Linked DNA regions of Hydrogenovibrio crunogenus. The protein of the gene in region 1 interacts with the protein of each later gene in a pairwise test. Links are inferred from orthologs where the notes say so. Each region holds a gene or a part of one and is shown on either strand. Other genes may lie near its edges.

What was found. Proteins that work in one complex are often made in the same cells at the same time.
Region 2: the proteins of GHNINEIG_RS00750 (region 1) and mobA interact in binary tests that used the Escherichia coli proteins (3 or more experiments, as listed by UniProt). The link is inferred for Hydrogenovibrio crunogenus from one-to-one orthologs.

Annotation. Positions count from the first base shown.
Region 1 is NZ_CP032096.1:171,433-179,706, reverse strand. The notes cover bases 2,428-5,213. They hold GHNINEIG_RS00750 (molybdopterin molybdotransferase MoeA), read right to left. Parts: upstream 4,531-5,213; coding sequence 3,325-4,530; downstream 2,428-3,324. Other genes in these bases: moaD (molybdopterin converting factor subunit 1), read right to left, coding at 5,065-5,213; moaE (molybdopterin synthase catalytic subunit MoaE), read right to left, coding at 4,594-5,061; moaC (cyclic pyranopterin monophosphate synthase MoaC), read right to left, coding at 2,819-3,310; GHNINEIG_RS00760 (hypothetical protein), read left to right, coding at 2,428-2,795. In the rest of the region: GHNINEIG_RS00775 (two-component system response regulator), read left to right, coding at 1-1,123; GHNINEIG_RS00770 (Hpt domain-containing protein), read left to right, coding at 1,162-1,515; GHNINEIG_RS00765 (hypothetical protein), read left to right, coding at 1,525-2,142; more of GHNINEIG_RS00760, read left to right, coding at 2,139-2,427; more of moaD, read right to left, coding at 5,214-5,316; GTP 3',8-cyclase MoaA, read right to left, coding at 5,360-6,355; GHNINEIG_RS00730 (c-type cytochrome), read right to left, coding at 6,534-7,598; GHNINEIG_RS11790 (molybdopterin-dependent oxidoreductase), read right to left, coding at 7,585-8,274. UniProt on the Escherichia coli protein: Catalyzes the insertion of molybdate into adenylated molybdopterin with the concomitant release of AMP.
Region 2 is NZ_CP032096.1:1,281,162-1,288,171, reverse strand. The notes cover bases 2,456-5,454. They hold mobA (molybdenum cofactor guanylyltransferase), read right to left. Parts: upstream 4,266-5,454; coding sequence 3,645-4,265; downstream 2,456-3,644. Other genes in these bases: GHNINEIG_RS06130 (molybdopterin molybdotransferase MoeA), read right to left, coding at 4,265-5,454; minC (septum site-determining protein MinC), read right to left, coding at 2,799-3,488; minD (septum site-determining protein MinD), read right to left, coding at 2,456-2,686. Outside these bases: mfd (transcription-repair coupling factor), read left to right, coding at 1-893; GHNINEIG_RS06155 (peptidoglycan binding protein CsiV), read left to right, coding at 900-1,520; cell division topological specificity factor MinE, read right to left, coding at 1,616-1,870; more of minD, read right to left, coding at 1,874-2,455; more of GHNINEIG_RS06130, read right to left, coding at 5,455-5,470; GHNINEIG_RS06125 (glycosyl transferase family protein), read right to left, coding at 5,464-6,447; siroheme synthase CysG, read right to left, coding at 6,444-7,010. UniProt on the Escherichia coli protein: Transfers a GMP moiety from GTP to Mo-molybdopterin (Mo-MPT) cofactor (Moco or molybdenum cofactor) to form Mo-molybdopterin guanine dinucleotide (Mo-MGD) cofactor.

The DNA of each region.
Region 1 (8,274 bases):
GGATGCGCTACTTCGCACCGTTGCTCAACGCTTAAAGAAAGTCACGCGAGAAGATGATTTCGTGGCCCGCTTAGGTAGTGATGAATTTGCTATCTTGATTAAGAATGCCGAGGACGCCCAAGAATTAAACTTATCTCTCAGTCGTATTTTTCATGATATTTCGAAAGCCTATAACGTTAAAGATCAAGAATTGTTTATCACTTTCTCGATCGGCATCAGCATCATCAACCAGGATGGAGATCAAGCCAGCGAGCTGATTGCGCATGCCAATATCGCTCGAAGTCAGGCCAAACTCAATGGCGGCAATCAGTTTTTATTCTATCAAGCGGAAATGAATGCCGAATCAAAAGAACAGCTGATGCTGGAAAATGATTTAAGAAAAGCCCTTGATCGCAATGAGATTGAAGTTTACTACCAGCCTCAGATTGATGGTCACTCTTTAAAACCTTATGGCGCTGAAGCTTTGGTGCGTTGGAAACACCCAACCGAAGGGACTATTTCACCCGGTGTCTTTATACCTATGGCAGAAAGCAATGGGATGATTGTCAACATTGGTCGATTTGTTTTAGAAAATGCCATCAAAGAAGCCGAAAATTGGCATGCGAATGGATTTGATGAAATGCGTATCGCTGTTAACTTGTCAGGTCGGCAATTTTCCAGCTCAAACTTAATCAAAGAAGTACAGGAAGTGTTGCAAAACACAACTCTGCCTGCGAAGTATCTTGATCTGGAAATCACAGAAAGCTTGGCTATGAGCAACGCCGATCACAATATCAGCATCCTAAAAGGACTGAAAGCCATGGGGGTTTCATTGTCCATTGACGACTTTGGAACAGGCTATTCTTCTCTCGCCTATCTACATAGCTTTCCAATTGATGCCATTAAAATCGACCGTTCTTTTATCGATAACTTGGAAAGTCAGGAAGGACAGGCTATTGTCCGCACCATCTTAGCCATGGCCGACAGTTTGAGCCTCAAAGTGGTTGCAGAAGGGATTGAAGAAGAATTCCATGTCTCTTTCCTTCAAAATAAGAACTGTGATATTTTCCAAGGCTTTATGTTCGGCAAGCCGATGCCTGCTGATGAATTTCAACAGTATCTTAAATCTCAGAAAACGCCTTAGTAAGCTATAATAGGTTCACTAGAATAGGAAAAAAATTTATGTCTGATCCGGTTGATACAGAGAATTTAAGTCAGTTAAAAGCACTGATTGGAGAAGATTTAAAAGATATTTTACAAACCTTTTTGGATATTGCACCCGAGACGTTAAAGGGTATTAAAGCCGCTATTGATGAAGAAGACCCGGAGGCTTTAAGGCATCAAGCGCACACATTAAAAGGTAGCTCGGCGAATATTGGGGCGACCACATTGCCTGATTTATGCTTGGCGCTTGAAACCAAAGGAAGAGAAGGCATTACTCAAGGACAAGAGAGTCTGTTAAAACAAGTGGAAGACGAAACCGACAAAGTGATTCGTTTTTTACAGCATTCAATCAACCATTTTAGCCAACTGTAGAGACATCGCATGCATTACCAAGTGACCGACCAAGAAACCCATCTAGCTAAGAACCCTCACCATATATTCAACATCAACATCATCATTACACATTTATTTATATCGATGATCATCCTCGAAATTGGAAGCACTGTGACGTTACTGGTGATTCCTTTTTTATCAAGCCTGGTGCTTGCCTACATATACTTTCATGGTAAAAAGGTGCAGCAAAAAGGGTCTTGGTTTGTGTCTGCCCACTGGGCATTGGCTTGGCAGCGAAGTAAAACCCTGTTAATCAGCTATGGCATTGCCTTAGTCATGGTCTTGCTTTACGTATTGATTGACACGTTATTTCCCGGTGGCTTTTCCATGAATGACTTTTCCGCTGAAGGCACACAAACCAACCTCGGTGAAATCATCACCATTCGATTTGCCGCATTGGTCATCTTCCTAGCAGTGCTGATCACCTTTCTTCAAACCGGTATCTCTGTTTACGACGCAGGGAAAGGCATTATTGACCCTAAAATTGAAAAAGTCTTATCGCGTAATAGTGATTCTAACGCTGAAATAGGTGAAGGGGATGATGAGGTGCACCATAAAGGAAAAAAACAACTCAACTCAAAAGAAACGGACAACTCTGACGCATGAATTCAACACGCCCTGCAAAAAAAAGCTTTCCAACCTCTCTAGTTGTTCTTGCTTTAGCCATTGGTCTAACAATTATTTTCATCCTGATACCGCCTCACAGAGAGGAAGTAAAGGACCAGCTATTACCCTGGAATAGCCACTTTAATACACACAACCAACTGGAAGCATTAGGCTTGATTGTGAATCAAAGTACGCCGAATGATGCCAAAACCATTTTTGGCGATGATGTTGAAGTTAAGTTGTTCTCGCACAAGGATGAATCCAGCAAAACGGCTGAAGTATACTTCCCGTCCGTTCATATTGGCACCATTCGTGGCGCGATTGCATTATCGCTGGATGTTAATACAGACAAGTTAGAGGAAATTTACAGTCAAGGCATTCAGACAACTGTCACTCAGACCGGCAACCGCCAAGTGACCCCCAACACCGAAAACATTGAATTTCTATTACAGCGACCGATTAAGCAAGTAACATTACTTCCTAAGAAACACTTAACGGAAAGAGCCGTTAAAATGCGATTTGGTGCACCTCAGCGCATTGAAAAGCAATCTGATGGGCTTGACCACTGGTTTTACCCTGAAAAAGGTCTGGAGCTGATTATGGACCCAGAAGGACCCGAAGCGTTGCAATACTACCCACAAGTCAGAAAGTGAGTGAAAAGATCTAAGCGCTCTCTTTAAAGCGCTTCTTTTTTCCAATAGCCACTTTTGCCGCCTTTTTTCTCTAGCAATTGGACTTGGTTGATCGTCATTCCTTTATCAACCGCTTTACACATATCATACAATGTTAGAGCGGCAGTGGATGCGGCAGTCAGAGCTTCCATTTCCACGCCTGTTTGACCGACAAGCTTGCAGATTGCCACGATCTCAACACAGCTTTTTTCTTCATTAGGGACCAAATCCACTTTAACTGACGTCAACATTAAAGGGTGACACATTGGAATCAGGTCGGGCGTACGCTTAGCAGCCATGATTCCTGCAATGCGCGCCGTTGCCATGACATCTCCCTTCTTGTGTTTCCCTTCCACAATCATTTTTAATGTCTCTGGTAACATGGTTATGACAGCCATTGCACGAGCTTCTCGCTCTGTGTGAGATTTTTCGCTCACATCGACCATACGGGCCTGCCCTTTTTCATCTAAATGCGTTAACTTCTGTTTGTCTTGCATAATTATGCCCTGTCTTAAATCATATCGTTAAATGCGTAAAAGGCGACTTTGTCCCCTTTCGTAATCGTCGTGTCTTCCGGAATCACCGCAAAACCTTCCGCCCAAACTGCTGACGTTAACACACCGGACCCCTGATTCGGAAACAACTCTACGACTGTTTTGTTCTGAGTTTCATCCACTTTTAATTTAGCACGTGCGAACTCACGACGAAAGTTGGCTTTTGGCCAATCAAAATCGGCTTCAAGCCAAAGGGGGGTTATGCAAATCTCTTTAACGCCCTGCATGCGAAGTAGATAAGAACGTGCAAATAAATTGAATGTCGCAAAGGCGGAAACAGGATTGCCTGGCAAACCGATAAAGGGTGTACCTTCAATATCACCAAAAGCCAGGGGTTTACCGGGCTTCATTTTTACTTTCCACATATCCAGCTTGCCAAGTGATTCGATGGCTGGCTTGATATGGTCTTCTTCACCGACAGAAACTCCGCCAGTGGTCATCACCACATCGCCGACTTTTGCAGCTTGCTTCATCGCTTCGATGGTATCTTCCAAGGTATCTTTAACCCGTCCTAAATCAATCAGCTCAAACCCTAGTTGTGGAACGGCACCCGCTAACACATAGCGATTGGCATTATAAATTTTTCCTTTTTCAGGGCGGTCACCTGGTTCCAGCAATTCGTCACCTGTGGTAAAGGTGGCAATTTTCAATGGCTGATAAACACTCACCTCGCGAATGCCGATTGAAGCAATCAACCCTAAATCTTCTGCGCGTAAACGATGCCCTTTCTCAAAGACAACTCGCCCAACCTCAATGTCTTCTCCTATGTGACGAATATTTTGCCCAGGCCTGGTTGCTTTTGCCGTAATCTTAACCTTATCCCCTACCTGCTCAGTTTCTTCTTGCATAATGACCGCATTCGCTTCGGCAGGAATTGGCGCGCCTGTAAAAATTCTAGCGACGGTTCCCAACTCCAGTGATGCAGGTTCTGATCCTGCTGGAATACGCTGGCTGACATGAAACGTATCTTCATGTGTTAAGTCCAATAAATTAATGGCATACCCGTCCATTTGACTGTTGTCATGCGGGGGGACATTGACGTCTGAAACAACGGGTGAGGCTAAAACTTTGCCTAGCGCTTCTTGAATGGGCAAGATTTGAGTTTTCTGTGTTTTTTTAGCCTGACTGACTAAGTAGGATAAGGCTTCATCAAATGTTTTCATGGTTCAACTCTCAAAAAAAATCCCCGCGGGTGCGGGGAAATGTGACAGATAATAATCGTTAATTTATTTTAACCAGCGTGCTTCGGCTTCTTTATCCGTAACGCGCGCATCGACCCAACGGGTCTCCCCATTCGGAAAAGTTTCTTTCTTCCAAAAAGGGGCGTTGGTTTTTAAGTAATCCATAATAAAATGCGCCGCCTCAAAAGCAGCTTCTCTGTGCCGTGACGTGACGGCAACCAGTACAATTTGGTCGCAAGGTTGCATTTCACCAATCCGATGAATAATCAAACTGCTTTGCAACGGCCAACGTTCATGGGCTTCAAGGCGAATTGCCTCCAATGCTTTTTCAGTCATGCCAGGGTAATGTTCGAGCTCCAATACCGAAATATCATCGCCTTCATTAATATCCCGTACTGTCCCAACAAATGACACCACCGCACCAATGTCTTTATGGCCTGCTCTTAAAGTTTTAATTTCTGTGCTTAAATCAAAATCTTCTTTTTGCACCTTAACAAAGGGATATGAGCTCAATTGCTATCCTCCCGTGACAGGCGGGAAGAATGCAATTTCATCCCCTGGATTCAATGGTGTTTGGCGTGTTGCAACACTGTGGTTTACAGCAATCTGTAAGTTAGCATTATCTTTCAATGCTTGTTGCCAAGCTTCGCCACGGCTCGCTAAATCCTTGAGGACACACTCAACTGTTTTATAATTTTCTACGGGCAATTGCTCTTGCGCCTTCCCTAAAACTTCTCTAAAACTTGCAAAATATAAAATTTCTAACATTTTTTATCTCCAAAAATGTCTAAAAAGACAACTACTACCCTAATTAACCGCCTAAAGAAACCATTTGTCTAAATTCAATATTATGCACATTTTCATTAAAGAAATGCTTCTCCGGTTTCTTCAACATGGCATCGACAATCATTTGTTTCAGCGCTTCATCTGAAATGCCATCTCGTATTGGGGTTCTCAAATCCACGGAGTCCTCTTGACCCAAGCACAAGGCCAACACCCCTCTTGCCGTCAGCCTCACCCGGTTACAAGATTCACAGAAATGCTGTGAAACCGCTGATATCACACCAATTTTGGCGTCTGTTCCTTTAATATGAAAGTTTTTGGATGGACCATCATGGCTTTTACCGGTAGCTGGGATTAAATCCGTTCCGACATGCGCCCTCACTCTCGCCATAATTTTTTCCATTGGATAATGCTGATCCATCAAGCTGATGCCCGCTTCTCCAATCGGCATGGTTTCAATAAAACGTACTTCAACGCCTTTCTCGATGCCATAATCTACCATGGCTTCAATCTCGTCGTCGTTCGTTCCTTTCATGACTACCATGTTGAACTTTATAGGGTTCAATCCGGCTGACAACCCTGCATCAACCCCTGCCAATACTTTTTCAAGGTTCCCACCACGAGTAATTTTATTAAATTTCTCTGGCTGTAAAGAATCAATGGAGACATTGGCACGTGAAAGCCCGGCTTTCTTCAATGCCACCGCATGTTTATCCAAATGATGAGCATTAGTTGATAATGCTATTTCTTCCAATCCATCATAAGGCTGGATCTCTTCAATAAAGCCAGGCAAACCTTTGCGTACTAAAGGTTCACCTCCTGTGATACGAACTTTGGTCACCCCCAGTTCCACAAATGCCTTGATGATACGAGCCAATTCATCATAGTCTAAATACTCTGTATGACGCCCTTCTGGATGCGCTCCTTGTTCAGGCATACAATACCCGCATCGGTAGTTACACTTATCCGTGACTGAGACTCTTAAGTAATCAATTTTGCGATTGAAAGGATCTATTAATGCCATACCGTTATATCCATTTGGGAATAACGGTATATTCTACTTTTTTTAATTGTAAAAGCAAGCATCGTTTTAAACTTTTTATGGGATAAAACCCTTGAATATAAAGGGGTTATGACAAAATCAGAACATAAAAAAACCCGCACAAGGCGGGTTTTATTTTCATATTAAGACAAGCTTAATATTACATACCAGCGTGACCTACACCTGGTGGATCTTCATGCATACGTTGTGGAACGTTATACTGAGGTGTTCCATCTGGTAAACGACGCGCTTGAACGAAGTTGTTCACGTTTCCTTTACCATCACCAACCATCACATCAGGACAGTCTTTCATGCAACGCTCGTTATGAATAACCGGACGGTGATCACAGAAGAAGTTACCTTGGTTTTTCATGAACTTGTTTTGCTTCATCAGCAATTCAGAGTTATAGAAAGCATCGTCTTCTAGCTCAATTGGATCTCCATTTTCATCAAGACCAATTGGAATGTAGTTAGACTGCATGATGTAACCTGTCATCCCCATGTAACCTTTGTCACCGATGAATGGTGCATTAGGCGTCCAGAAAGGCATTGTACGACGAATGTAATCAAAGAACGTCACAGCATATGGCCAGTAGTTACCAACAGTTTTCATTGGTGCAGGATCACGGAAGTCAGAAGTAACAAGGTTTTCATCAACCGCTAATGGCAGATACCCTTTTGCCCCTTCACCAAACTCACCATGACACATTGCACAGAACTGTACATAAACACGTGCACCTTCTTCAACAGTCATCCCGACTGAAGGATCTGGTAAGCCTTTACCATCACCATCAACAGTGATATTCCACTTAGCTAATGCAGCTTCTGCGATTGGCGTACCAAAACCATTTGCAACGAAATCAGCATCGTTGTAGTAGTTTTTGTCAGCGCTCTCGTGAACTTCAACGAACGCCGCAGGAATTTTACATTGAGCATTACCATGGTTACCACCATCAATGCTGTCATCAACTTCAAAAGAATATGGATTAGCTGGATCCAATTTTCCTTCTAGACCAGCACGACCATGAGTGGCATCTTTTCCTAAAATTGCTTCAATCACTTTAGAATCAAGATATTTACCATCATTTTCTTTAATGATTTCAGCATAGTTAGAAGCATACTTACCATCAGATTCGCTTCCTGGCATTCCGCTCATTGCGAAAGCTGAACCAGTTGTCGCAAGTGCAAGACCTGCCGCTAGGATTGTTTTATTAGTACTGAACATTTTCAATCATACCTCCGTTTTTGCCGCCATCCCAAGCATGGATACGCCAAGTAACCATCGCAGTACGGTGGTAAACGTTGTTCGTACCTTCTAATTTACGCATTTGAGGCATAGGTGGCTGAACGTAACCAGTTTCATCAGTTACACGGCTCATCATAAAGGCTTCTGAGCCATCCCAATCCCACTCAACTTCAAAGCGAGTCCAAGCTTTATCTAGTACAGGTGAAGTGAAATGCGCTTCTTTCCAGTTTTTACCACCGTCAAAAGACACATCAACATGAGCCACTTTACCGCGACCAGACCATGCCAAACCACGTACAAAGTACTTACCAGGACCTTGCATTTTGAAGTCAGGAGATGGGTAAGTGATAACAGAGTTAGCTTCCATGTACCATGAGAAACGCTGTGCTGTTCCATCAGGCATCAATTCAGTGTACTTAGATGTTTCTTCACGGTGCTGCATAGGCACATCGTGTACATAGATACGACGTAGGTATTTAACCCACATGTTTGCTTCACAACCAGGAACAACTAAACGAATCGGATAACCTTGCTCACGACGTAGCGCTTCACCGTTTTGTGCGTAAGCAACAAAACAATCATCCATTGCTAGATCAACTGGAATTGAACGTGACATACCAGATGCATCTGCACCTTCTGGAAGGATCCACTTACC
Region 2 (7,010 bases), 1.1 Mb from region 1 along the record:
TAGAACAAGTCATGCAGAATTTCTATCATCGCCGATTCAATATTCTGGTGTGTACCACCATTATTGAAACGGGAATCGATATTCCAACGGCCAATACTATTTTAATCCATCGGGCCGACAAATTCGGTTTGGCGCAATTGCATCAGTTGCGTGGTCGTGTGGGACGCTCCCATCATAAAGCCTATGCTTACCTGTTTACAGCGGGCAAATCTTTGATGACGAAAGATGCGGAAAAACGATTAGCCGCCATTGCCAAACACGACACTTTAGGCGCTGGCTTTATGTTAGCGAGCCACGATTTAGAAATTCGTGGTGCTGGTGAGCTCCTTGGAGATGGTCAATCAGGCCAAATTCATGAAATTGGATTCGGACTGTATTCAGAGTTACTTGATCGTGCGGTCAAAGCTTTAAAGTCAGGCAAACAGCCTGAGCTGGATGCCAAATTGCATACAGGCGCTGAAGTTGAACTGGGGATGCCCGCCCTGATTCCGGAAGACTATCTACCGGATATACATACACGACTGGTTTTTTATAAACGCATTGCCAGTGCTGAAGACAATAATGCCTTGCAAGAATTGGAAGTGGAAATGATTGATCGTTTTGGCTTGTTGCCAGACCAGGTAAAAAACCTGTTTGAAACCACAAGAGTTAAATTGGTCATTGACGCTTTAAACCTGAAAAAAGTGGAAGCCAGTGAAACAATGATCCGCATTCAATTTGGATCGTCACCTAACATCAACCCGCTTGAATTGATTAAATTAATTCAAAACCATCCGAAGAACTATCAGTTAAAAGGGCAGATTGAATTAAAATATTTCGATACAATGCCAGAGATGAAACAACGAATTCAAGCTATCGAATTAATCGTAGCGACTATTTCAAATAAGGAATAAGCTTTTATGCAACCCCGACTGTTCTTTACCTCCGCGTTACTTTTTTTAGCCAGCTTTTCATTGTCTGCACAAGCAGAAACAGAAGAAAACCTGCCTAAATACCAAGTTGAACTGATCGTTTTTGAAACCTTGGCCCTTAGAGGTTGGACGGAAGAATACTGGAAAGAAGACTTACCGTTGATCGATATGGAGGGGGCCCTCGACATCCCCTCTCTACCTGAACAACAGTTCATGCTGACTTCAGAAGAAGAAAAAATGACACCCAAGAAAGGCTATTACATCTTGTATCATCGTTCCTGGATCCTACAAGGTGCATCGGAAGAAAACAGTCAACCCCTTAAGATTGAAGAACTGCCGGAAGAAGATTATCAGCCTAAACTTTCAGGCACGTTAAAATTCTATAAATCTCGTTATGCCCATGTTCGCTTACACCTTGAATTGGAAAGAAAAATTCCTCACCAGGTAAGAGAAGAGTTTGCAGCCAATCAAAGTATCGACCCTGAAATGCTACCGGAATTTTGGCGTTTTCAATTGCAAGAAGCCCGAAAAGTTAAGTCTGGAGAGTTGCATTATTTTGACCACCCTATCTTTGGAGCCTTAGTTAAAATCCAATACCAGGGCCGTTAATTTATAAAGCCAGTTGGCTTCATTTGCTTTGCTGTAAATATAAAAAACCGCCAGGCCTGGCGGTTTTTTTGTGACTTTTCGATATTGCGTGAACTTTATTTATCTGGTAACACTAAGTTCAATTCCAATACTTCAAATCCATTGGCTTCATCAATTGAAATTTGTAACTGTTCCTGGTCAATGGTGACATACTTTGAAATGACCGCCAGAATTTCCTCACGCATCTTAGGCAAGTACTCTGGAGCACTGCGTTCTGAGCGTTCATGCGCAAGTAAAATCTGCAAACGATCCTTTGCAAGATTTGCCGACTTCTTTTTCTTTTGTCCGAGTAAATAGTCTAATAATGCCATAACTTACTTCCCAAATATTTTTTTGAAAAGGCCTTTCTTTTCGGCAATCAAGAAGCGATGTTCTTTTTCTTCGCCCAAGAAACGATCAACGACATCCATATAGGCATGCGCCGCATCAGAATCTTCCTCTAAAATAACAGGCTGTCCAGAGTTAGAAGCGTTCAATACTTGTTCGGATTCCGGAATGACTCCTAACAGTTTAATGTTAAGCAAGTCAGTCACATCTTCAACCGACAACATTTCTCCTGTCTCAACCCGGCTTGGGTTATAGCGGGTTAAAACAAGGTGCTCGATAATCGGTTCACCCCCCCCCTCAGCACGTTTGGATTTCGCTTGTAAAATCCCTAAGATACGATCGGAATCGCGTACAGAAGACACTTCCGGATTCGTAACGATGATGGCTTCATCCGCAAAATACAAGGCTAACTGAGCCCCTTTTTCGATCCCCGCAGGAGAATCACAAATGATAAAATCAAAGCCGTCTTCTTTTAAGTCATCAATAACTTTTCCAACGCCGTCTTGAGTTAAAGCATCTTTATCACGCGTTTGTGAAGCCGCCAAGATATAAAGGTTTTTAATTCGTTTGTCTCGAATTAACGCTTGATTTAAAGTCGCTTCGCCTTGAACCACGTTCACAAAGTCATAAACAACGCGGCGTTCACATCCCATGATCAAATCTAAGTTACGTAAACCAACATCAAAATCGATGACCGCAACTTTATAGCCTTTTAAAGCCAAACCAGCTGAAATACTTGCACTCGTAGTGGTCTTGCCCACACCACCTTTTCCTGAGGTTACGACGATTACACGTGACACCTAAGCTTCTCCTCGAATTTTAAAACAGGGTCCCATCAATATAATGAAAGACCTTAATGATAGAATTATAACTGAGTATTTTACGCTGCGTAAAATTACTCTGCCTTAAAAATTAATCCAGTAAATCTGGGTTAAAGACCAACTTCCCATCGGCTAAGCTGATTTCAACAAACCCGTTTTTAAATGACTCGTCAATGTCTTCTGACAATTGATACATTCCGGCAATGCACACCAGCTCGGGATTCAACTGTTTTGCAAAAATCTTAGCCTGCGTATCGCCAGACGACCCTGCAAACACTTTGCCCATCACTTTACCAAAAACATGTACATGTCCATCAGCCACCACTTCAGCGCCTGGATTGATTGACCCCATAACAATCAGGTCTCGATCCTTAGCATAGATTTGTTGTCCAGAACGCACGGAATTTTTTACCATTAAAGCTGATTTTAAACCGCCTTTTTCAGGTTCTTCTTTGGTTCTTTTAGGACGTGTTTTCGGTTTTTCTCTCGGAAAAATAGCCAGGCCTGCATATTCGGCCTGCTCTTTAATGGCTTCGTCTTCGGTTCGAATACCGATGGGAATCATTTGAAGCTGCGTTAAATACTCCACTAGCAGCGCCAAAAAGGTGGGATCTTTCAATGTCATTTGAGGTTCGAGTACAATCGGAATCCCCACAAAAAAGTCCGGTGCTTGTTCTATTTTTGCCGCTATGGCTTTTTTCGTTTCGTCAATTTGATCTGAAAAAAGGTTTAAAACCGTTAAAGAAAGGATAGAGCCTTTTAAATCTACTATTTTGCTCATGTGTTTGAGTTAGGCCTAGACAGTTAAAAACCATAATCTTACTTGACCAATAAGGGCGAGTCAAAGGCAAATTACGGTTAAAAAGGCTTTAAAAAAATATCTCAGTTAAGGATTTTAAAGCGGTGACCACAGGAGTTGATAAAAAATGATTTAAAATCAACGCAACATCAAATTATTCTCCATTTCACGGTGCTCATTGACTGTGTCAAAATGGTTGTAATTGGTAATAGACATATAGGAAGAAATATCGACTTCATGCACTTCTCCGCCACTATGTGAAATACTTTGTAACCATCCTTTTATTGAATTGCGCTTCGAATCTAAATAGGATGACAGGGAATTCTTTAATTCCTTCGAGATAGACAAATGTGCATAATGCGCACGACGATGTTGTGAGATAAAAGATACTTCTGATTCCAGAGCCAGCATGTGCAATAAATAATGGTCAGGAATGTTTAAAGAGTCTACTGGCCAAGTGATCCAACGATTAATATGTGACAAGGAAGGTTCATTCATAACTGCTTCAATACCCGCCAAAGGGCCACAGTACCCCGGCCGGATATCTGAAACGACAGGGGGGCCTAAATTTGAATAATCAGATAAATTCCGGTTTGCACTAATGACGATCGTAACTGTTTGAGTTACCCTCTCTGCTTGTCGTTGAATTTGTTGCAACACCACTTCGATAAAAGCTTTGTTGTTTCGGACACACCAACCTTTGTCCTGCCCACCCATTCGCCTGCCCTCCCCACCGGCTAGAATAAGCACGCCAATCATTACGGATTCACCCAAAAATCAACAATGTCGCCTGCCTGATAGGTTTGGTTTGGGTCGATTCGGATATAACCGCCTGATTCAACCAAATTCATAATCTGGCTTGTTGAGACATTTAAAATCGGCTTGACCCCTTGCTCTGTTTCCCTCACCTGACACCAGACCAAACAGTCATGGTTCATTTTAAGGTCACTGGCAAGTACCCTTTTTGCAGGCTTAATTTGCCATTCCTTTATACCGGCTTGTTTTCGAATAAAAGGGGTGACCAATGCTTGAAAGGTCATGAAAGCCGCCAAGGGATTACCCGGCAAAGCAAGAATACTGGTTTGCTGAGAAATTGCCATGGAGAAAGGTTTACCAGGTTTCATATTAAGCTTCCATGTCCAGAAAGAGTGACAAGCAGCTAAAGATGATTTCATAAAGTCCTTTTCTCCTACCGAAGCGCCCCCTACCGTCAGAATTACATCAACTTGGCCTTGCCAAGCGGCCAAACGGTGTTTGATTTCTGCCTCATCATCAGCCAGTCTTTCATTGGCGATGACATTAACCGGAAGCCTTTGGCAAAGGGACTCTATTAGAAAAGCATTGGCATCATAAATCTGCCCTTTTTTCAAAGGGTTTCCTGGTGTAACCAATTCATTTCCTGAGGTTAATATGACCAGAGTAACTTTTTGAAAAACCCGCAATTCATTGATGCCAACCGAGGCTAATAATGCTTGATCTTGGGGTCTAATGACGTGTCCTTTAGACAACAGTTTTTGGCCTTCTTTCACATCCGACCCAATGGGTTTAATGTGTCGCTTCGGCTTTAGAGTGTTCGGTTTGAAAACATATTGCCCTTGTTCTGTTTGCTGAATACATGCTTTTTCAATCGGCACAATGGTATCAACCTGATCGGGAACAACGGCTCCTGTCATAATATAGACAGCTTCATTTTCAGACAATGGCTCAGCAGAATGACCAGCAAAAGCGATTTGTTTGACAGGGAGACATTCCAAAGAAGAACGCGCTGAGAAACCATAACCATCCATGGCACTTTGTCGCCAAGCCGGCACAGATATCGGTGAAAAAAGATCCTCTGCCAAAATTCGACCCACTCCGACAGATAATGGAATTTGCTCATGTTTGTTCAGTGTTGTTGCTTTCGACATCACAAAAGTAAAGACATCATCAAAATCATGCCGTAACTCTTTATTATGCTTCAACATTCTATCTTCCTCCGAGCCCAATATCCCTTAGCTTTAGCAAGCGCTTCAACCTCGGAAAGCGAATCCAACAGCATCAAAGCCGTAGCGGTGGTCGCCACAACGGAGGATTCGCCATATAAATCCTTTTTGTCACCACGCCATAAATCAATGATGTCTTGCTGTTGCCATTCTTTTGGACGTATTTGACGTTCAATAATGCCTTTGAATGGATGTTGTCTCATTCCAGTGGCGTTTCTAGTCGAAAAATAGAGCTGTGTTAACGCATCGGGCCGTATTTCAGCCTCCCCACCTTCCCCTTTAAAGACCAAATTATGCTCAGTTCCAATGACCATGGCTGTTGAGTGATGAAGCGATTCCACACCCTTATGAAAAATACCTTGAATGGATGCAGGTGCATTCAATGGATTCAATAACTTAACAGCGGTATTAAAAACTGTTCGAACACCTAGCTCGGATTTTAAATGTAATATCTCGCGTAAGTCAGGCGCAAAATTTTCTAATGGAAGATAGGTCGCTTTGCATTCTGAAACCAAGTCCCGAGCGTGCATAATCGAACTGGCTTGATAAAAATTTAGCGGCTCTAAAAAGGATTCAACATATTGACGATTACTAAATTGGCCGGCATCCCCATGCAACAAGACTCGAGTGCCATTCTGCGTTAACAGTTTTATCGCCAGTAAAAAATAAGGAGGATAACGCCATTTACCGGCATAAGCCGCCCAATCCAATTCTACAACACCCTGTTTTTCATTGAGGTCTAATGCTTGCCTAATGCCTTTGACAAATCCGATGAGCTCATCAGGGGTTTCGCCATTTGCACGCATTAACAGTAAAAATGCGCCTAATTGCTTGTCTGTCACCTGTCCAGACAAAATCATCCCTAGCGCATCACTTGCTTCTGCTTCGGTTAAAGAACGTCGGCTGATAGGTCCTTTACCAAGAATCCTCAGGTATTGACTGAAAGGATGATCTGTCATGCCGGCACCTTATCATCCAATAATGACTTTTTTTGCAATCGTTCTCTGACTTTAATCACATCTCCTATCACTAATAATGCAGGAGGTTTAATAGACTGTTTTTGAATCGTTTCAGACAGTTTGGCCAGAGAAGTGACGGTTACCTTTTGGTTAACGCGCGTTCCATTTTCGATAATCGCAGCCGGCGTGTCTGGGTTAAGACCATGAGCAATCAAGCCTGCTTGAATTTTAGGAGCATTTTTAATTCCCATATAAAATACCATCGTATCACCGGATTGTGCCAGCTTGGCATAATCAATGCCTTGTGCGCCTGCCTGCTGGTGACCGGTTACCAAGGCCACAGATTGCGCATAATCACGATGGGTTAAAGGAAAATCTGCATAAACAGAACAGCCCGCGGCCGCCGTAATCCCTGGCACAACCTGATAAGGCACATCATGTTGCACCAAAAGTTCAACTTCTTCTGCTCCTCGGCCAAAAATGTAAGGGTCCCCTCCTTTCAATCGTGCAACACGTTTCCCTTGTCGTGCCAGATCCACCAACATTTGATTGATGTCTTTTTG